Regions from separate parts of the Vreelandella aquamarina genome, predicted to be linked through region 1. Evidence: predicted binding sites of a transcription regulator. Region 1 holds the regulator's gene; each other region holds the start of a gene.
What was found. The regulator LexA, encoded in region 1, represses DNA repair genes until DNA is damaged. The targets are predictions, from matches to a motif close to TACTGTNTANNTANACAGTA.
Positions count from the first base shown of each region.

Region 2: the regulator LexA is predicted to act here: its motif matches at 3,208-3,227, upstream of CTT34_RS07090 (PA0069 family radical SAM protein).
Region 3: the regulator LexA is predicted to act here: its motif matches at 1,350-1,369, upstream of CTT34_RS06020 (LexA family protein).
Region 4: the regulator LexA is predicted to act here: its motif matches at 2,532-2,551, upstream of recN (DNA repair protein RecN).

Region 1 is NZ_CP024621.1:1,691,349-1,696,741, forward strand. Features, by position in the region: gene moaE (molybdopterin synthase catalytic subunit MoaE) at 1-23, shown strand, start outside; gene CTT34_RS08190 (ribonuclease J) at 27-1,628, opposite strand; gene purU (formyltetrahydrofolate deformylase) at 1,902-2,756, shown strand; gene CTT34_RS08200 (energy-coupling factor ABC transporter permease) at 2,774-3,445, shown strand; gene lexA (transcriptional repressor LexA) at 3,479-4,159, opposite strand; gene CTT34_RS08210 (TetR/AcrR family transcriptional regulator) at 4,386-5,063, shown strand; gene CTT34_RS08215 (L,D-transpeptidase) at 5,041-5,393, shown strand, end outside.
Region 2 is NZ_CP024621.1:1,451,866-1,457,258, reverse strand. Features, by position in the region: gene CTT34_RS07110 (PTS fructose-like transporter subunit IIB) at 1-109, shown strand, start outside; gene pgi (glucose-6-phosphate isomerase) at 345-2,012, shown strand; gene CTT34_RS07100 (gamma-glutamylcyclotransferase family protein) at 2,147-2,527, shown strand; gene CTT34_RS07095 (cysteine hydrolase family protein) at 2,534-3,097, opposite strand; gene CTT34_RS07090 (PA0069 family radical SAM protein) at 3,255-4,334, shown strand; gene CTT34_RS07085 (winged helix-turn-helix domain-containing protein) at 4,373-4,666, shown strand; gene CTT34_RS07080 (heavy metal translocating P-type ATPase) at 4,587-5,393, opposite strand, start outside.
Region 3 is NZ_CP024621.1:1,221,000-1,226,392, reverse strand. Features, by position in the region: gene CTT34_RS06025 (Y-family DNA polymerase) at 1-887, opposite strand, end outside; gene CTT34_RS06020 (LexA family protein) at 884-1,333, opposite strand; gene CTT34_RS06015 (hypothetical protein) at 1,490-1,828, shown strand; partial or broken gene CTT34_RS06010 (DUF932 domain-containing protein) at 1,927-2,894, shown strand; gene CTT34_RS06005 (hypothetical protein) at 3,014-3,184, shown strand; gene CTT34_RS06000 (ERF family protein) at 3,207-3,956, shown strand; gene CTT34_RS05995 (lambda exonuclease family protein) at 3,994-4,605, shown strand; gene radC (RadC family protein) at 4,650-5,192, shown strand.
Region 4 is NZ_CP024621.1:335,544-340,936, forward strand. Features, by position in the region: gene bamE (outer membrane protein assembly factor BamE) at 1-103, opposite strand, end outside; gene fur (ferric iron uptake transcriptional regulator) at 176-628, shown strand; gene recN (DNA repair protein RecN) at 811-2,484, opposite strand; gene grpE (nucleotide exchange factor GrpE) at 2,684-3,313, shown strand; gene dnaK (molecular chaperone DnaK) at 3,466-5,393, shown strand, end outside.

The DNA of each region.
Region 1 (5,393 bases):
AGCAGGATGCTGCTCGGTGGTAGTACTCAAGGCTCGTCGTTCAGCTCTTCGATGGTCGGCATTTCGGCGGCCATGATCTGCAGGTGCACGTCCGGCATATGCTGTAAGTGGTTCGCTAGCCAGTGCACCAGCCTTGGCTGAAGCGCATGACGCAAATCGGCCAACGTATCTGCCGGGATCTCGTCGAGCTGGTCATCCAGCCACTCGCTGAAGCTATCTTCGTCCATGGGGCTGGCGCCGCTGGCATCTAGCATCAAGCGCCCGATTCGGCACCAGCCGGTCTCTGTGGCAGCGACCGGCAGAGCCAGAAAGAGGCTGCCTCGGCGGGAAGAGGGCTGGCCAATATCCAAGCCGGGGTGGGGCACCACGCTATTTTGGTTGACGATGCAAGGGGGCTGCGGATAGCGCGTCTCGCAGCGCAATCCCTGGTGGTCGAGCACGAGCATGTCACCATTTACGGGTGCCAGCGGTGCTTGAATACCTAGCTCTTCGGCCAGCGCCTGATGCGCCGCTTGGTGGCGAGCCTCGCCGTGCACCGGCAGTAGCATTTTGGGTCTGACCCACTGATAGAGCTTTTTGAGCTCTTCCTGAGCGGGGTGGCCGGTGGCGTGAAGCTCGGGATGATTCGTTTCATCGAAGAGCGTGACATCGAGTTGCAACAAACGTTTTTTAAGCTGCTCAATGGGGCGCTCATTGCCCGGAATGGCTTTGGCAGAAAAAATGACGCTATCGCCTGGCTCCAAGTCGACGAACGGATGGCGTCGCTGGGCCAAACGCTGTAAAGCGGCGCGCGGTTCGCCCTGGCTGCCGGTGGCAATAATCACGACCTCTTCGGGGGGGAGGTAACCAAGGTCGTGGGCGGGCACTAGGGGCGGAAAGTCGTCCAAGTAGCCAAGGCCTCGGGCCACACTGACCATGCGCTCCATCGAGCGGCCCATCAGGCTAACCCGGCGGCCACATGCCTGGGCCGCTAAGCCGATGGCCAACACCCGCGCCAAATTACTGGCAAAGCAGGACACCACTACGCGGCCTTTGCAGGCTTTCAGCGTGGTGGCCAGTGCCTTGGCGACGTCTCCTTCGCTCGCCGACTGTCCCGGCATGGGGGCATTGGTAGAGTCACCCACCACCAGATCTACCGGCGCCAAGGCTCGAAACTGTGCCGCACTGACCGGCGCACCGATGAGCGGCGTTGGATCGAGTTTCCAGTCTCCCGTGTGCAGGATGCGGTAATCTCCCGCTTGCATCATGATGGCGCAGCTTTCGGGGATGGAGTGGGTAACGCTGAGATAGCGAAGGGTGAATGGACCGCTCTCCACCGCATCCCCTGGTTCGATGATCTGAATCGCTGCGCTACTGAGCTGGTGTTCGGCAAACTTGTAGCGAAGTAGTCCCGCCGCCAGTGGCGTGGCAAAGATCGGGCAGCCCCATTTAGGCCACAACCACGCTACGGCACCGATATGGTCTTCATGGCCGTGCGTAATGAACAGCGCCTTAGGTACGATCTTGAGCGCTTCCAAGGTATCCGTGTTGGGTACTTGAAGCGGGGAGTTCGGCAGGTCTTGGCGAATCATCATGCCGCAATCGACGGCGATCCACTGATCGTCGTATCCATACAGCGTAAGGTTCATTCCAATTTCGCCACAGCCACCTAGCGGCAGTAGGCGCAGAGGCGGGCGGCGACGGGGACGAAGTTGAACGCGTGATGGATGCATCAGTTATGAAAAGCCTAGAAAGTAATCCCTTAACTATACGGGATGCGGGGGGCGGGTAACAATCATCGCGGCACCTGACCACGGTGCTTCATCATCCGGCTTACGTTACACTAAGGTCGCTACAGAGTTTACCTGCCGCCCGGCAGGTGCTTGGCGAGCGTGCCGTTAAATACGTTAAGAGTGTTTGTGATGTCTCATTATTACCGGTTAGTTGTTTCCTGCCCAGACCAAGTGGGCATTGTGGCGCGTGTCTCAAGCTTTATTGCTCAGCAGGGTGGTTCCATTACCGAGGCAAGCCAGCACTCGGATTTAGAGACTGGCCGCTTTTTCATGCGCTATGAAATTCTGGCGGACTCACTCGGCATGTCGGCAGAGGCGCTGCGTTCCGCGTTCGAACCCGTCGCGGCGGAGTTCGATATGCAGTGGTCGCTGGTGGATACCGAGAAACGCCGCCGCGTGGTGTTGATGGTATCCCGAGAGTCTCACTGTTTGGTCGACTTGCTCTACCGCTGGCAGGCAGGGGAGTTGGATTGCGATATCGTCAGCGTGATTTCCAACCATGACGATATGCGTTCGCTCACCGAGTGGTACGGTATTCCCTACCATCATGTGCCGGTCGATCCTGCCAACAAACAGCCGGCGTTCGACCAGGTGCAAGAGCGGATCGACGCGGCCCGTGCAGACTGTGTCGTGCTGGCCCGCTATATGCAAATACTGCCGCCCTCGTTGTGCGAGCGCTATGCAGGTCGAGTCATCAACATCCACCACAGCTTCCTGCCGTCGTTTGCCGGTGCCAAGCCCTACCATCAAGCCTATGAGCGGGGCGTGAAGCTGATCGGTGCGACATGCCACTACGTGACCGAAGAGCTGGACGCCGGGCCGATCATCGAGCAAGACATTCATCGGGTCAGCCACTGTCATACGCCTACCGACCTCGTTCGGTTTGGTCGCGACGTGGAGAAAGCGGTGCTGGCTCGCGGCTTGCGTTGGCACTTGGAAGATCGCGTACTCATCCACGGCAATAAGACGGTCGTCTTTAGTTAATCGATTCTGGGGGCGCTATGTCCTTTGCACAAAGCGTATTGGCACCGTGGGCGCTCGTGATGAGTGGGTTGTTGTCACTGGGTGTGATGGGCTGGTGCGTTTGGCTGCGCCCCTGGCAACCTCTTCTGGATGATCCGGCGCTTCAGCACCGCTGGCTGGCCGCAACCCTGATCGTCATGCTGTTTTGGCAGCTACGTGCGCAAGCGGTGGATTGGCTGACGCTGCATTTGGTCTTTACGGTACTAATGACGCTGGTATTCAAAATGCCGTTAGCGCTCATCAGCAACCTGATGATCAACGTTGCCATGGTGGCGATTGGACGAAACGACTGGGCCCTGCTGGGGGCAAACGTGCTGGTCACCGGCATCGTACCTGCCATGGTGACAGGCGTGGTGTGGCGGCTGGTTGATCGCCGGCTGCCGGATAATTTGATGGTCTTTCTATTTGCCTGTGGCTTTTTTGGTGCGGCGCTGTCGACATTGGTGGGTGGACTGTCGGCGGTGGCGCTCATCCTCATGGCGGGCACTGACCCTGAAGCCGTGTATCTGGCTCAAGAGTATGCCCGCTTTTTACCACTGCTGATGCCTTCCGAGGCCTTCATTACGGGGATGCTGCTCAGCATCCTGCTGGTCTACCATCCGAACTGGGTGGCCACGTTCAATGACCACCGTTATATCGACTCCCAGTAACGCAGGCGAGTGTATGCAGAGCGTCGGTGAGGATCAGCCCAGTGCCTGACCGTTGCCTCCACGAATTACCCCAACGCCGACGCCTTCGATATCCAGTTGCTGCGTGCGCAGATCGATCTCGATGGGGGCAAAGTCGGCGTTCTCGGCAATCAACGTCACTTGATGCCCCTGGCGTTTAAAACGCTTGACCGTGACTTCGTCTTCTAGTCGTGCTACCACGATCTGACCATCCCGCACGCGGTCGGTACGGTGAACGGCCAGTAAGTCGCCTTCCAAAATGCCGACATCTTTCATGGAGAGGCCGCGTACCCGCAATAAATAATCGGCCTTGGGCGTGAAGTACTCGGCAGGCAACGGGCAGTAACGGTCAATGTGCTCGGCGGCCAGAATCGGGCTGCCAGCGGCCACTTCACCAATCACGGGCAATCCGTTGGGGAGAGGGTCAGCGGCGACCGATGCTGTGGCAGGGGCTGGCGTATCGGCAGGTTCCAGCGGCTCTTGATTAGGCAGACGGATCCCACGGGACGTATTACGAATAATGCGAATGGCCCCCTTGCGCTCTAACGCGCGCAGGTGCTCTTCCGCTGCATTGGGAGAGCGGAAGCCAAGCGCTTTGGCGATTTCGGCGCGCGTTGGCGGATAACCCAGCTCACCCATGGTCTTAACGATGAAATCAAATACGTGCTGCTGACGTGCTGTGAGTGGACGCGACATACCAAACTCCAAAACAGTGAAAAGACAGTAGCTACATGTCGGCTTAATCAGTATGTGGTTAAGTATACAGTATGTTGCTCTGTCCAGTACATGGCGAGGACCACGAAAGCTAGACAAACATGAAACCCGTCAATGACTAGGCACGAATTGGATAAGAGATTGAGCCAGCAAAGCGAATGGCATAGTATTCAGCGTTGTTTAAAACACCTGTTTTTTGGAGGGCGTTATGGCCCAGTCGGATACGGTAACGCGTATTTTGGATACGGCAGAGGTGCTATTTGCAGAGCGAGGCTTTGCCGAGACGTCGCTGCGCAATATCACTAGCAAGGCGCGGGTCAATTTGGCCGCCGTGAATTACCACTTTGGTTCCAAAAAGGCGCTGATTCAAGCGGTGTTCGCCCGCTATCTCGATCCGTTCTCGGCGCGCTTTCATACCGCACTGGATGAACTAGAGGCGCGCTACCAGGGCCAGCCGATTCCCCTAGAAGTGTTGCTGGAAACCATGGCGACCACGGTGCTCGCCGTTCCCGCCGAGCGCAATAGCTTAAAAGTGTTCATGCGACTGCTAGGGTTGGCCTACAGCCAAGCGCAGGGACATTTGAGGCGTTACATCCAGCAGCAGTATGGTGATGTGTTCACCCGTTTTACGGAGCTGGTGCGCAAAGCGACGCCGGATCTGCCGGACGCCGAGCGCTTCTGGCGGCTACACTTTATGTTAGGAACGGTAATATTCACGCTGTCAGGGCTGGATGCACTGCGCGATATTGCTGCCAAGGATTATCAAGAGCAGGTCACGGTGCGTGATTTGGTGCGACGGCTGCGTCCTGTCGTAGTGGCGGCCATGAATGCACCGTTACCCGCTGTGGTTGAAGAGGGTCACCATGGTAACGCCCAAGCTAGCTGAGCTGCCGCCAACACGCGGGGGTTGGATAGAGATCGATACCCAGCGCCAGAGGCTGTGCTGGTGGCAAGGGAACGACATTCAGCATGAGTGTGCGATTTCGACGGGGCTGGCAGGCGTGGGGCAGGAAGAGGGTAGCGGTCAAACACCGCTTGGCTGGCACTATGTGCGAGCGTCGATTGGCCGCGGTTGTCCGGATAATGCCGTGTTTCGTGGTCGCCGCTGGACAGGCGAAGTCTTTTCGCCAGAGCTTGCGGCCGCGCACCCCTCGCGCGACTGGATTTTGACGCGCATTCTATGGCTGTGCGGGTTGGAGCGGGGTGTGAACCGCGG
Region 2 (5,393 bases), 240 kb from region 1:
TACTCCCGCTCTGCTTTACCTGGGCGCGATTGTGGTGGGCTCATTGATCACCGGCCTGGGCTACGCGTTTATCAAACGTGGCGCTGCCCAAGTAGCCGTTGCCAGCTAAAAGCGGCACACTAAGGGCGAGGCAATCTCGCCCTTTTGTTTTTCAGTCAGACATTCAAGACGACCACCACCCCGCTGTTTTATTAACCATTTTTCTTACCATTGATCGCTAACTGTTGTTCTCAAGCGCGCAACATGTAGTATTTTTACATAAATAACAGCGACGCCAAGGGTCGGACACGCCCCGTTAGCGATAACGATGTAAAACAGATGTAAAAACAACAGGACCGCCCGTTATGTTTCAACTCACTCGCAGCGTTACTTGGCAGGCCCTAGAGCGCCTGCGCGATAAAACCGCCAATGACCGCATTCGTGACTACTTTACGAATGATCCGCAGCGCTTTGAAAAAATGAGCCTCCGCGTCGGCGGCCTTTTTCTAGATTACTCCAAGCATCAGGTATCGGATGAAGTGCTGGCTAAACTAATCGAGCTAGCCGACCATTCCGCCCTGGTACAGCGCCGCGCCCAAATGTTTTCTGGCGACATTATCAACGTGACCGAGAACCGCCCGGTACTCCACACCGCCCTACGCCATCTTGGTGATGAACCGGTGTATGTGGACGGCGAAGACGTGATGCCAGAAATCACCCGCACCCGCGAGCAGATCAAGCTGTTCTCGGAAGCGGTGCGTAGCGGCGAGTGGAAAGGCTATAACGGCCAGCGTATTAAAGATGTGGTCAATATCGGCATCGGCGGCTCGGACCTTGGCCCCAACATGGCAGTGCGTGCGCTGTTGAAGTATCGCCACCCAGAGCTGCACTTCCACTTCGTTTCCAACGTGGACGGCACCCATATACAGAAAGTGCTGTCGCGGCTAGACCCCGCCACCACGCTGTTTATCGTCTCTACCAAAACCTTCTCCACCCAGGAAACCCTGCTCAACGCCAAGACGGCGCGGCGCTGGTTCCTGGAGAACGCTGGCGAAGACGCGGACGTGGGCGCGCACTTCATTGCCGCTTCCACCAACCGCAAAGCGGCGATGGAGTTCGGTATTCGCGAAGAGAACGTGTTTGAGTTTTGGGCCTGGGTGGGCGGCCGCTACTCCATGTGGTCTTCCATCGGCTTACCGATTGCGCTCTCGATTGGCTTTGAAGGCTTTATCGAGCTGCTGGAAGGCGCCCATGAGATGGACCGGCACTTTATCGAAGCGCCTTTCGCTCAGAACATGCCGGTACTGATGGCGCTGATCGGCATCTGGTACATCAACTTTATCGGCGCGGAAACCCAGGCCATCGTGCCCTACGACCAAGCGCTCAACCAGTTACCCTCTTTCCTGCAGCAGCTGGATATGGAGTCTAACGGCAAGTCGGTGGATATTTTCGGCCACCCGGTGAACTACAAAACCGGCCCGATTGTGTGGGGCCAAACCGGCTCCAACGGCCAGCACGCCTTCTTCCAGCTGCTGCACCAGGGCACGCGCTATGTGCCCATCGATTTTATCGCCTCGCTCAAGCCGGAACCGGGCGTGGAAGACCACCACTTCGCGCTACTGACCAACATGCTGGCCCAAGCCAACGCCTTTATGGAAGGCAGCCAAGGCGACAGCAAAGAGCTTAGCCAGCTCGACCCCTACAGCTGCCCCGGCAACCGCCCCTCCAGCACCCTGCTGCTCGACGAGCTAACGCCGAAAAACCTGGGCGCGCTGATTGCGCTCTACGAGCACAAGGTGTTCGTGCAGGGCGTGATTTGGAACATCAACTCGTTCGACCAGTGGGGCGTACAGCTAGGCAAGCGCATCGCCGGTGAAATCAGCGAGCGCATCGATGCCAACGCCGCCGACTTCGACGCTTCTACGCAGGGGCTTTTGGAGTTAGTACGAGCGCACTTTCCCACCAGCGCACGCAAAGCCGATAGCGCCGAGCCAGCAAGCAGCGATAAAAAACCGGTGCGGAAGAAGCGTTAGGATAAAAAGTAAGTAAGCACAGCGCCTTGGCAGACTGCCAGGGCGCTTTTGGGTCAATGCCTAATGAGTGGCTCTCAACCGTCGACAATCGGCGCGTAGCCGTGGCTTATTGAACATTGTGAAAAGGTGAACCCATGCAGCATCTTCACCAAGCCATCCAGCACTGCCCACGAGTAGCGGTATACGGCACGTTAAAGTACGGCCATCGCAATCATCACTGGCTAAACGGCGCTGACATGCTGGGCCAAGACCGTTTAACGGGAATCACACTTTACGACCTTGGCCCCTACCCAGGCGCTAAGCTCACGCCATCTACAGGCGTTACGGTGGAAGTGTATGCCATTTACGCCGAACAGCTAGCACGATTGGATGAGCTAGAAGATTACCTGCATAACTCTCCCGACAAGGGGATGTACGACCGAAGGGTGTTGGCAACACAGTATGGCGATGCCTGGTGCTATATCTACAATCCACCGGTTGAGGCAACGTCGCAGATCAAGAGCGGAGAGTGGTAAACCGATTTACAGTAAGGCCAATGCCTCTTCCGTACTCACAACCTCCGCATACTCCCCGTCTAAATTCGCAAGCGACATCGCATGCACCTCTTCGCCAGTGCGATAGATACCAGCGTAATCTTGCTTTGCGAATGTGAAGGTGGCATCGCTCACCACATAAGTATCGAAGCCTAAATTCCCCGCTGAACGTACCGTGGCTTCGACCGAATTACTGGTACTGACGCCTACAATGACCAGCTTATAGATGCCGCGTACGCGTAGCCAGCGCTCTAACCCAGAGTGCGTGAACGCATCGGGCACGTTTTTATCGACGATATGTTCGGTAGCGAGTGGCTCAAACGCAGGCTGGAATAGCACGCCGCTCTGCCCGGGCCAAAAAGGCGATTCGGGTGAGCGAGAGAGATGACGCACATGAACCACTGACTGCTGGCTTTGCTGCCAAGTGGCTAGCAGTCGCTGAATGTTGGCTTCGGCTTGCGGGTTATTGCGCTCTCCCGCTTTTTCAGTCGCCATGCCCTGCTGCATGTCGATAATGATCAGCGCCACACGCTGATTCTTCGTCGCGTACATGCTTTCCCTCCTGCAATCATCCAAGTAAGTCGTCCCTCTTTTCCCAAAATACCATTAGCGCTGTCGTGGCTGTACTGCCCGCTTGGTTGCGGTGCTGCGCAAACCCCATATACTGTATTTATACACATATATATTGATACTACGTATGAGGTGGCAGATGACATCACTGGATCCCTCTCGCGCTACCGTGCATAAAGGGCGCGGTGCAACCTACGACCCGCATAATCGTTTTGCCCCTACCCGCAGCGTGGCGGAGGATGATGGCTGGTGGCAGGAAGAAGCCCCTACCTCACTGGCAACAGAAGTGCGCGAGGAAGCCAGTAAAAGCGCGCTCTCTTGGAACAACTCGCCGGACTTACCTTTTGATCGTTCGCTTAACCCGTATCGCGGTTGTGAGCATGGCTGTGTCTACTGCTATGCGCGTCCCTCTCACGCCTATTGGGATTTATCACCGGGGCTGGATTTTGAAACCAAATTGATCGCCCGCCACGGGCTGGTGGAGCATTTAAAAGAGGAGCTTTGCCACCCCCACTATGTTTGCCGCCCCATTAACCTCTCCGGCAATACCGACTGTTACCAGCCGCTAGAGGCCACCTACCAAACCACCCGCCGCTTGCTGGAATTGCTGTTGGCTTGCCGCCACCCGGTGACGCTAGTGACGAAAAGCACGCTGATTTTGCGGGATATCGATCTACTAGCAGAAATGGCGGAGCATCGCTTGGTGCGGGTGTTCGTGAGCTTGACCAGCCTAGACGCTAACCTAAAACGCACGCTGGAACCCCGTGCGGCATCGCCGCAGGCACGCCTGAAAGTGATTCGTGAGCTAAACACGGCGGGAATACCGGTGGGCACGCTGGTATCGCCGATTATTCCCGGCCTGACCGACCACGAAATTGAGCGCATTCTGGAAGCCGCCAGCCGTGCCGGGGCGCGCACCGCCACCTGGATGCTGCTGAGGCTACCCCACGAGGTCGCGCCGCTGTTTGAAGCGTGGCTAGAAGCCCACTACCCCAAGCGCGCCGCTAAGGTAATGAGTTTGATGCGCCAGTGCCGGGGCGGTAAAACCTACGATGCGGCCTTTGGTAAGCGCTTTCGCGGTGAGGGAGTATTCGCTGACTTAATCGCCCAGCGGTTTCAGCGTGCTAGCCGCCAATGGAACATGCAGCCACGCACCGAGCAGGGGCTGAATACCCGTGATTTTCGCCCGCCCCGGGCACAGGGGGATTTATTTGATTAGACTGCAGGAATACCCATCACTAAGAAGACGCCCTCTCCATGTCGCTCAGCAAAACAAAATCCAGCTTTTACCGCCGCCTTTACGTGGCCCACTTGATTGAGCAAGGCGTGGCCAGCGTACCCGCGCTGATGGAAGCCACCGGCATGCCGAGGCGCACCGCCCAAGACACCATTACGTCCCTGGGGGAATTGGATATTGAGTGCGTATTTGAAAAAGGCGACGGCGAGCGCCACAACATTGGCCACTACACCATTAAGCAGTGGGGCGCGATTGACCCTCAGTGGGTGGCATCGAACGCTGAGCGCTTAGGGCAGGTACTGGGCTATCGCTAGCCTCGTCAGGCTCTGCCCACGCAAGGCGCGCTGTATTTAACGTCACGCTGAGCGAGCTTGCTGCCATCGCCAGTACGGCGGCCAAGGGCGGTACCGCCATCATTATCACCAGCCCAAGCGCCAGCGTGTTATAAAGCGCCGAAAACACTAGGTTTTGTACCATGACTCGGCGGGTGCGCTTAGCCAGTGCCAATAGCCTTACGATACCGCTCACCCCAGGCCAAAGCAGCTGTGCGGCCGCTCCGTTGCGGGCGGCTTCGCTGGCTTGCATGGGGGCGACGCCTACCCCGGCTTCGGCAAGGCTCAAGGTATCGTTCACCCCGTCGCCCACATAGAGCGTGGGCGATGGCAGCGCTTTGAGCAGCGCAGCTTTGGCTTCCGGCGAACGCTGGGCGTAGCACGCGTTTTTTGCTAGCCCCACCTGCAGGCCAAGCCAGCCCACCGGCCCCTGGCGGTCGCCGCTGATCAGCGCCACGATGTACCCTGAGCGCTGTAGTTCGGCAAGGCTCGCTGTCGCATCGCTTACCGGCTGGTCGGCACAGTAGAGCGTGGCAAGCCAACCGCGGCTGTTGGCTACTACCACCTGTGAAGCAAAGGCGTAGTCAGGGTGTTGGGCGTTATCTGGCAACGATGTGCCCAGCTGCTGCTCTATCCATGCGGCGCTACCTGACCACCATCGCTCTCCGTTTTGAAACGTTGTTTGCTGGCCTTTGCCGGGATGCTCCTC
Region 3 (5,393 bases), 470 kb from region 1:
GGATTGGTACGTACAAACACCATGACTGCGCTGGTCACGCTGTGCTGTTTTCGAAGCTTCTCAGCTGCTCTGGCGGCGTGCTGCCTTAAGGCTTCGCGTAGATCATGGGGATTGCCAGTTAGCCTACCGAATGAGCGCGATACCATGATCTGTTGTTTGGGTAAGCTCATGTCATCCAACTGGATGGCAGATTGCCCGCGTAGCTCCCATACGATGCGTTCCTGCACCACACTAAAGCGCTGTCTAATACGCTTAGGGTCTGCTTCGCGCAGATCCCATGCGGACTCAATACCCATCACCCTTAAACGTTCACCGGTACGGCGTGCCACTCCCCATAGCTCGGTCACCGGCAACTGCTTAAGCAGTGCCTTGGTCGTTTCACTATCAGCGATCAGCTTACACACCCCGTGCTGTTTGTAGGCGGGATGTTTTTTAGCCGCTTGGTTCGCCACTTTGGCCAATACGCGGGTAGGTGCAAACCCCACGCACACTGGAATGCCCGTCCACTGCCGAACGGTATCGCGCATGGCTTTGCCCCGCGCTTCCAACGTATCGGGGTCAAAGCCCTGAAAGCCGACAAAGCTTTCATCAATGGAGTACACCTCCACATGGGGTGAAAACTCGCCTAGCACCTCGGTAACCCGCTGGGACATATCGCCATACAGGGCATAATTACTGGAGAGCAACACCGCTTGGCGACGAATATGCGGTGCAAGCAGGTGCATGGCTGTCCCCATCTCCACACCCAGGGCTTTGAGTTCGTTACTGCGAGCTACTACGCATCCATCGTTATTAGACAGCACTCCCACCGGACGTCCTTCGAGGGCCGGGTTAAACACCCGTTCGCAAGAGACATAGAAGTTATTGCAGTCGACCAAGGCGATCATTGCACAGTAGCCCCTGGCAAGCTGTGAATCACATGCGTGACGACACCCCAAACATGGGATTCGCGGCCATCGATGGGAATGGGCGGGTAAGCGGCGTTACTCGCACAGAGGTAAGTACGTTGGCCCACACGTTCAAGGCGCTTCACCGTGAGCTCCCCATCCACACAGATCACGATAATTCGCCCTGGCAGCGCTTCCAGGCTGCGATCAACCACCAACAAATCTCCATGGTGAATACCGTCACCGATCATGGAGTCGCCTTCGGAGCGCACAAAGTAGGTTGCTGCCGGTCGCTTAACGACGTACGTGTGCAGATCCAAATCGGTATCTAGGTGGTCATCCGCTGGTGAGGGGAACCCAGCACGCACGGCGCTGGAGTAAAACGGTAAGGGACTGGGCAAGGCCATGGCATCCGCTTGACCTATAAAGGAAACAGGTAAAGACATAAGGGCACCTCTTTTTAACTGTATAAAAAAACAGTATCAATAAAGCACCCTGATGACGCAAGCCCTTAAAGGTCAAAGCCAAAAAAATTCAGACCTATATCACTCCTATGCATCCACCACCCTGGAGCCTTTTTCCTCTGCATAGGAGCGCTGTTTATGCCCCCATCCTGCACACGCTGTGCATCACCGCGCACATTGAACCTTGAGACTGCCCAACGCGTTGGCGTCGTGGGTAGTACCCTGTTAGGCGGTGCCATTGGTGCCTGGCGGGCGACGGCTATGACCGGCCCGCTGTCGCTTGCGGTTACTCGCTTTCCCCTCGCAGAGCTGCCTGCCGCGATGATGGGCGCGTTTGCTGGTGGCCAGAGCGGCTCGCGCATCGCCCACTCGCTGTTTGAGCAGTGGCTGCCTGTTGGTAGCGGAACACCGTGGTTATGCTTGTCTTGCGGCTGCACTTATCGCGATACCCACCCGCCTTTAGCACCTAACGCTTAACCCATCGTTGTTCGCCCCATGTGGGGCGAATGATCTGCTTACTCACTTTCTCGCGCTGGCCTTTGGTCGGCGCTTTTTTTATGTCTGGAGAATGACTCATGGCACATCTCGTTGAACAAATGGCTTACGTTGGCGATAACCCTTGGCATGGCCTGGGGCAGCAACTCGACCGTCATCAACCGCTGGAGGTCTGGCAGCAACAGGCTGGTATGAATTGGCACATTGAAGAAGCCCCAGTACGCTTTATTGCCGAAGGGGCTAGCCACCTTGGCAGCATTCACTCGTTCCCTGAGCAAAAGGTGCTCTACCGCTCAGATACTAAAGCACCGCTGTCGGTGGTGTCACAGCGCTATAAGGTGGTGCAGCCCGAGGAGATTTTGGAGTTTTACCGTGACCTGACCGAGTACGCCGGGTATGAGCTAGAAACCGCTGGCGTGCTCAAAGGCGGACGTAAGTTCTGGGCGCTAGCCCGTAGCGGCTTAAGCACGTCGCTCAAAGGTCAGGATGAGGTCAATGACTACCTGCTGTTGGCTACTTCCTGCGATGGCACTCTCGCTACCATGGCAACGCCCACCACGGTGCGGGTTGTGTGCAACAACACGCTGCAAATTGCCGTTGATGGCACGTCGCAAGCGGTGAAGGTGCCGCATCGCTCAGAGTTCGATCCGCGTGCGGTGAAGCGTCAGCTGGGGATTTCGGTCTCTCAGTGGAACGACTTCATGTACCAGATGAAAGCACTGGCGGAACGTAAGATCGATCACCGCGAGGCGCAGCAGTATTTTCAGTCGGTGCTCTGCGGTATCGATAAGCCAATAGATGACCCTTCCAAGCTACCGAATTACCGGGCGCTGAATAAGGTGCAGAAGCTGTATCAGGGGAAGGACGCGGTTCTCACTTGATCACCGCTAAAGACACGGCCTGGGGCCTGCTCAATGCCGTAACGGAGTACGTCGATCACGACAAGCGGGCACGCAGTAACGATACCCGCATGGATTCTGCATGGTTTGGCCAAGGCGCACAGCTGAAGCAGGAAGCTCTGAATACAGCGCTGGCCTTGGTCAGCTGACCGGCGTTGGCTTTATCGCTCCGGAACGCAGGTTCTCATAATCGTTTAACGTTTTTCCACTATCACACCATACGCCCAGCCCTTACCGGCTGGGCGTTTTTATTGGTTAGGAGTACACCATGGCACTGCTTCACCGTGATCTCGATATTGCCCTCACTCAGCTCACCGAGCGCCTGCTCACCAAAGAGCAAACCCACGCTGAAACCTATGTGATGGCTAAAGGCCAGTTCTACCGCGCTGAGCTGCGCTTAACGCCTATTTCTCCCAACGAACTACCCAGCGATATTTAAAGACTGTTCAAGGAGCCTCCCCATGGCAACAAACACTAATGTGGTAAATCGCGACACAACGACCACCTCCCTCCAGGCCGTTCCGGCTAATTCAGCCCCGGCACATGCCGACAGCACCGCTATCATTCAGGTCATTGAGCGTGCGGCGCTTAACCCAGACGTTGATATCGACAAGATGGAGCGTTTGCTGCAAATGCAGGAACGGGTGATGGATCGACAAGCCATGATGGCCTATAGCGCCGCGATGGCGGCGATGCAGACCGAGTTACCCAGCATCGAAGAACATGGCCAAGGCAATAACGGTAAATACGCCACGCTGGAAGATATCGTCGATACCGTGCGGCCCATTATGCAGAAGCATGGCTTTGCAGTGAGCTTCCGTATTCAGACGCAGGAGCGCGGCATTCAGGTCACCGGTGTGTTGATGCACAAGGACGGCCACCGTGAAGAGACCAGTATGCTTCTGCCTGCGGATATAAGCGGCAACAAAAACGCAGTACAGGCCTTTGGCTCGTCTACTAGCTATGGCAAACGCTACGTGCTGAGTGCCCTGCTTAATATCACCACGCGAGGCCAGGACGATAACGGCAACACCAGCACTAGAGTAAAGCTAGTAACGCCCTTTCAGGCGGGGCAGATCCAGCGGCTGATCAGCCAATGCCCCGCCACGACCCAGGAGTGGTTCAGCGGCAAGTACGGTTCTGCCGTTCAGGTGCCTCAGGCGGACTTCGACAAGCTGCGGGCGTCCCTCACTAAGCGAGCTGTTAAGTAAACGGCGTACTAACCCTACCTGAGTAAAGGAGGCATCCATGCAGATACTCAACATGGAGCAAGGCTCCCCTGAATGGCTGGCGGCGCGCTTAGGCCACGTCACCATGTCGGAGCTAAAAACGCTGCTGGTTAACGGGAAAGGCCCCGGTGGATTTGGCACTGGGGCTTTTTCGTATATGCATCAGCTGATTGGCGAGCGGATTACCGGCGAACTGGCCGAGCCATTTCAGGGTAATGCGCATACCCGTCGTGGTCATGAGCTGGAAGGCGTGGCACGCACGCTTTATTGCGATGCCGCTGGTGAACCGGAACCACAGGAAGTGGGCATTATCCTCAATCACGAGGTGGGCTACTCACCAGACAGTTTGGTAGGTGATAACGGCCTACTGGAAATCAAAACCAAGCTGCCCAAATTCCAAATAGAGGTACTGCTTAGCGGGGAGATTCCCGCCGAGCATGTTGCTCAGTGCCAAGGTGGACTGTGGGTTAGCGAGCGGGAGTGGATCGACTTTGTGAGTTATTGGCCTGGCATGCCGCTGTTTATTAAACGTGCCTACCGTGACGACATCATGATCCGCACGATTGTTGAGCGAGTCGAAGCATTTCATGAGGAGATGGAGCGGCGCATGAGCCAAGTGATGGCTGCGTGAACGGTCACTTTCACAGATATTCCTTTCAACCATTAACGACATAGATGCCGGGGCCACCACCCCGGCATCTTTATTTTTTGGAGGTCATCATGCCCCATAGCAAACTCAAAGCCGGTGAAGTGGCGGGCACCTACTTAGTCACTTCGCCGGTCACAGAAACCGACATCATCACCATGGCCAAGCGGTTCGCACGCCGCAAGCTCGCCAAAGGCCGCAAGATTACTCAGCCTTCGCAAGCGTTTGAGCATCTGCAGCTGTTGCTTCAGGACTATGAGTATGAGGTGTTCAGCGTGCTGTTCCTCGACAGCCAGCACCGCGTCATCCGCTTTGAAGAGCTGTTTCGCGGCACTATTGATTCTGCCAGCGTGTACCCACGGGAAGTGCTAAAAGCAGCGCTCGCCTACAACGCCGCCGCTGTCATTCTGGTGCATAACCACCCCAGCGGTGACCCTGAGCCTAGTGATGCGGATCGGCGTATTACCGAGCGACTGAAGGAAGCGCTTGGCTTGATGGATATACGGGTGATTGACCATGTGGTGGTAGGGAGTGATGGATGCACGTCATTCGCAGAAAAAGGGTATCTGTAAACGTTCATACTCGAAGGTACAGGTACTGCCCCAGGGGCAGTACCTGTCTCCAATGCTCAATTTATTTTTTTGCCTAGATACTTCCGAAGCTACTAATTGCTGGCCGATACGCTTATCTGGCTGGCTGCGCCACTGGCGCTATTAGTTGGCACCGTGTGACAGGTTCTGTCTTTAAAGCGATATACCTCGATAAACGTGAGC
Region 4 (5,393 bases), 1.4 Mb from region 1:
GGTTGCCCTGGGGAATGTCGCGCTTGTAAACGCCAACGTAGCTGCAGCCGCTAACAACGGTCAGGGCAACGGAAAGAGTAATGATACGAGTCAATTTTTGCATTTGAGCCTGTTCTTCACTATCGTGGTTTCGGTCGATGATACCCGACCTAACCTGTTACTGCGAAGAGCAACCATGGCCGATCAGAACCATGAACTGCGCAAAGCCGGGCTGAAAGTGACCCTGCCGCGCGTCAAGATCCTGCAGATTCTCGAAAATGCTTCGGGTCAACACCACCTTAGCGCAGAAGAAGTGTATAAAACACTGATTGATGCGGGCGAGGATGTTGGCCTGGCAACCGTCTACCGCGTATTGACTCAATTCGAGTCGGCGGGCCTTGTGATTCGTCACAACTTCGACGGTGGCCACGCGGTCTTCGAGATGACCCAAGAGGACCACCACGACCATATGGTGTGTCTGGAAAGCGGTGAAATCATCGAATTCGTCGATGACATCATCGAGCGTCGCCAGCAAGAGATCGCCGAAGAGCACGGCTACGAGCTAGTGGACCATGCCCTGGTGCTGTACGTTCGCCCTCGCGGGTCTGATGTGACACGCCAGGATAGCGGCCCAACGAATCGCAAGTAGCGAATCGTTAAGCGCAACGCCGTGTAAAAACGCCCCCAAAGTGCGAGTGAACGTATCACTGGCGCTCTGGGGGCGTTTTGCATTCAACGGAGGCCTAGGTACGCTTTGCCACCTGCGCGAGTCAGGTGGCGTGGGCTTGGATGCTGGGGAGATAGATGCCTGGGCGTTAGAGACCCTGGGAGTTAGTGGGGCGGGCGCTGGCTGGCGTGGAGCATTTCCCGCGCATGGGCCAGGGTTTGGTCGGACAGCGTCACGCCGCCCAGCATACGCGCCAGCTCGCTGATCCGGCCGCGCTCGTCCAGCAGCGCCATGTGGGTGAGCGTGGTGTCTCGCTTGGCGCGCTTTTCTATGTGCAGATGCTGGTGCGCTTGAGCGGCCACTTGAGGCAGGTGGGTCACGGTCATCACCTGACCGTTTTCCCCCAGCTTCCGCAGCAGTTGGCCGACGATTTCCGCCGTTGCCCCAGAAATACCCACGTCCACTTCATCGAAGACGAGGCTCGGAATCGTCGAATGCGACGCCGCCACCACTTGAATGGCCAAGCTGATGCGCGACAGCTCGCCCCCGGAAGCGACCTTGGTGAGCGGCCGGGCGGGTTGGCCCGGGTTGGCGCTGATCAGGAATTGCACGTGGTCCAAGCCCTCGGGGGAAGGCGTTTCGCGCGGGGTGACGTCCACTTCGAAGCGTGCTTTGCCCATGGCCAAGAAGGCCAACTGCTGCTGCACCTCTTTGCCCAGACGCACGGCGGCCTTCTGACGTGCTTCGGTGAGCTGCTTGGCCTCGCTGCGGTAACGCTCGCGGTACTCGGCCACTTGGCTGCTGAGGGCTTCTAGATCGTCATCGCTGGCTTCGAGCTGCGCCACTTCCTGTTTGAGTTGGGCATGCAGCGCACAAATCTCTTCGGGCGCGACGTGGTGCTTACGGGCAATGCGGTGTACGTCGCCCATCCGCTCCTCTACCCACGCCAGCCGCTCTGGATCCAGTTCGGTAGTGCTGGCCAGTCGGTGCAGCTCACTGGCGGCTTCTTCGACTTGAATGCGTGCATCGCTCAACATGGTGAGCGTGTTGGCAAGCGTGCCTTTATCGCTGCCGGGCAGCGCGCTCAGGTGGGCGTAGGCTTGGTTGAGAAGCGACAGGGCGCCCCCTTCATCGCTTTCGCAGCAGTCGGCGGCAAACTGGGTTTCACGCAGGGTCTCTTCGGCGTGGGCCAGGGTGTGCTGTTCCTCTTCCAAGGTTTGCAGCTCGCCTTCGGCAAGGTCTAGCTGATCCAGCTCCTCGACTTGATAGCGCAGCAGTTGGCGTTTGGCCTCGACTTCGCTGCCCTCTTCACTGAGTTTTTTCAGCCGACGGCGAGCGCTGCGCCACTCGCGGAACGTCTCGGCGAGCTGCTGGCTGCGTTCGCGAAGTCCGGCGTAATCATCCAGTAGCGCCAAGTGCGTCTCTTCCCGCATCAAGGCTTGGTGGGCATGCTGGCCATGAATCTGAATCAACTGTTCGCCAAGGGATTTCAAATCGGCAATGGTCGCCGGGTGGCCGTTGATCCACGCCTTGGAGCGGCCGTTGGCAGTGACCACGCGGCGCAGCAGGCACTCGTCGGCGGGCAGTTCGCGGGCCACCAGCCATTCGGTAGCGGCGGGCAGATGCTGAATATCGAAACGGGCGGAGAGATCGGTTCGCTCGCAGCCGTGGCGCACGCTACCCGTATCGGCGCGCTCGCCCAGGCAGAGCCCCAGGGCACCCAACAGAATGGATTTACCCGCCCCAGTTTCGCCCGTAATGGCGGTCATGCCCCGGGTCAGGTCGAGTTCGAGACGATCAACGATCGCGTAGTCTTGGATCGCTAGCTGCGTAAGCATAAGGCCTCCTGAGGCGGTGCGGCACAGAAGCTGGATACTTATCCAATAATTGTTGTTTTATACAGTAGTCGATAACTCACTTCAATGCCCCTCTTGAGATGGCTTTTATGGCCCCCATATAGGCTGCATACGTGGTTAACACCCGCTACTTAACTCAGGTGGCCGCCACCGGCACCGTTACTTATTTCAGGAGCAAGGCATGGCAAAAGAACCGCAAACCCCGTTGGAAGATGAGCTGGCACGCCAAGAGCAGGAAGCAGAGGTCACCGACCAATCTGCCGAGGAGCGGTTGGTGGAAGGCGAACTGGAAGGGCTGATCGATGACGATGCGCCGCTGGAAGGCAGCGCCGGCAGCCCCGAAGCCGACGTGTTGGCCGCCCAGGTAGAAGAGCTGGAGCAGAGCCTAGCGGAAGCCAAAGACCAAGCGCTGCGCGCCGCTGCCGAAGCTCAAAACGTTCGCCGCCGAGCGGAGCAAGAAGCCGAAAAAGCGCGCAAGTTTGCCCTGGAGAAGTTCGTCAAAGAGCTGCTGCCCGTGGTGGATAGCCTTGAGAAAGCCTTGGAAAGCATGCAGGACGACGCGTCCGACGTGCATCGTGAAGGTGTCTCCATGACCCTCAAGATGCAGCTAGACGTGCTGAGCAAGTTTGGCGTCGAAAGCATCGAGCCCCAGGGCGAGCCCTTCGACCCACAGGTGCATGAAGCCATGGCGATGGTGCCGAACCCAGAGCTCGACCCCAACACCGTGATGGATGTGATGCAGAAGGGCTATCTGCTGAACGGCCGCCTCGTTCGCCCTGCCATGGTCGTGGTCAGCCAAAAAGCGAATTAAGCCGCGTTGACGCATTGCAGTAAAAAAAGCCCTTGAAATGCTGCAAGCGGCCCCCAAATAAAGGGCAACTCGCGGGAAAACCCGCAGACGCCAAGTAAGTAACAGCGGCGTAAAACATCAGTTTTGTTTCAACCGAATTCGAGGTTTTTGCTATGGGACGCATTATTGGTATCGACCTGGGCACCACTAACTCTTGTGTGGCCGTGCTCGATGGTGACAGCGCTAAAGTCATTGAAAACGCCGAAGGCGGTCGTACCACGCCTTCCATCATTGCCTACACCGACGACGGCGAAACCCTGGTAGGTCAGGCCGCCAAGCGCCAGGCCGTGACCAACCCGGAAAACACCCTTTACGCCATCAAGCGTCTGATCGGCCGTCGCTTCAAAGACGACGTCGTTCAAAAAGACATCAAGATGGTGCCCTACAAAATCGCTGAAGCTGATAACGGCGATGCGTGGGTAGAAGTGAAAGGCAAAAAAATGGCACCGCCGCAGGTAAGCGCGGAAGTGCTGAAGAAAATGAAGAAGACCGCCGAAGACTATCTCGGCGAAGCGGTCACCGAAGCGGTCATCACCGTACCGGCCTACTTCAACGACAGCCAGCGTCAGGCTACTAAAGATGCGGGCCGCATTGCCGGTCTGGACGTCAAGCGCATCATCAACGAGCCGACCGCCGCAGCGCTTGCCTACGGCATGGACAAATCCCGTGGTGATAAAACCATCGCGGTATACGACCTGGGTGGCGGTACCTTCGATATCTCCATCATCGAAGTCGCCGACGTTGATGGCGAAACGCAGTTCGAAGTGTTGGCGACCAACGGCGACACCTTCCTGGGTGGTGAAGATTTCGACCTGGCGCTGATCAACTATCTGGTCGACCAGTTCAAGTCGGACAGCGGTATCGATCTGTCTGGCGACAATCTGGCCATGCAGCGTCTGAAAGAAGCCGCCGAGAAAGCCAAGATCGAGCTTTCCAGCGCGCAGCAGACCGACGTGAACCTGCCGTACATCACCGCCGACAACACTGGCCCGAAACACCTCAACGTGAAGGTGACCCGTGCCAAGCTGGAGTCGCTGGTCGAAGACCTGGTTCAGCGTTCGCTCGAGCCGTGCAAAATGGCGCTGAAAGATGCAGGCCTGTCCGCGTCTGAAATCGACGAAGTGATTCTGGTCGGCGGTCAGACCCGTATGCCGATGGTTCAGAAGAAAGCGGCAGACTTCTTCGGTAAAGAAGCGCGTAAAGACGTGAACCCGGACGAAGCAGTGGCCGTGGGTGCTGCGATTCAGGGCGGTGTTCTGGGTGGCGACGTTAAAGACGTACTGCTGCTTGACGTGACCCCGCTGACCCTGGGTATCGAAACCCTGGGTGGCGTGATGACGCCGCTGATCGACAAGAACACCACCATCCCGACCAAGAAGACCCAAACCTTCTCGACCGCGGATGACAACCAGACTGCCGTGACCATTCACGTCGTCCAGGGTGAGCGTAAGCAAGTGTCGCAGAACAAGTCGCTGGGTCGCTTCGACCTCGCCGACATTCCGCCGGCACCGCGCGGTGTACCGCAGATCGAAGTGGCGTTCGACCTTGATGCCAACGGTATCCTGAACGTGTCTGCCAAAGATAAGGCAACCGGCAAAGAGCAGTCCATCGTCATCAAAGCGTCCAGCGGCCTCTCCGATGAAGAGATCGAGCAAATGGTACGCGACGCTGAAGCCCACGCGGACGAAGATAAAAAGTTCGAAGCGCTGGTGCAGCTGCGTAACCAAGCGGACGGCATGATTCACGCCACTCGCAAGACCGTTCAAGAAGCGGGCGACAAGGCGACCGATGACGAGAAACAGGCCATCGAAAACGCCATCGCCGAGCTGGAAGAAGCGGTGAAAACCGATGACCAGGACGATATCCAGAAGAAACTGGATGCGCTGACCGAAGTGTCCGGCCAGCTGGCGCAGAAGATGTATGCTGAGCAGGCAGACGCCGCGCAGGCGGGTGGTGAAGGTGCAGAAGAGGCCAACACCAAGCAGGACGATGACGTGGTTGACGCCGAGTACGAAGAAGTCAACGACGACAAGAAGAAGCA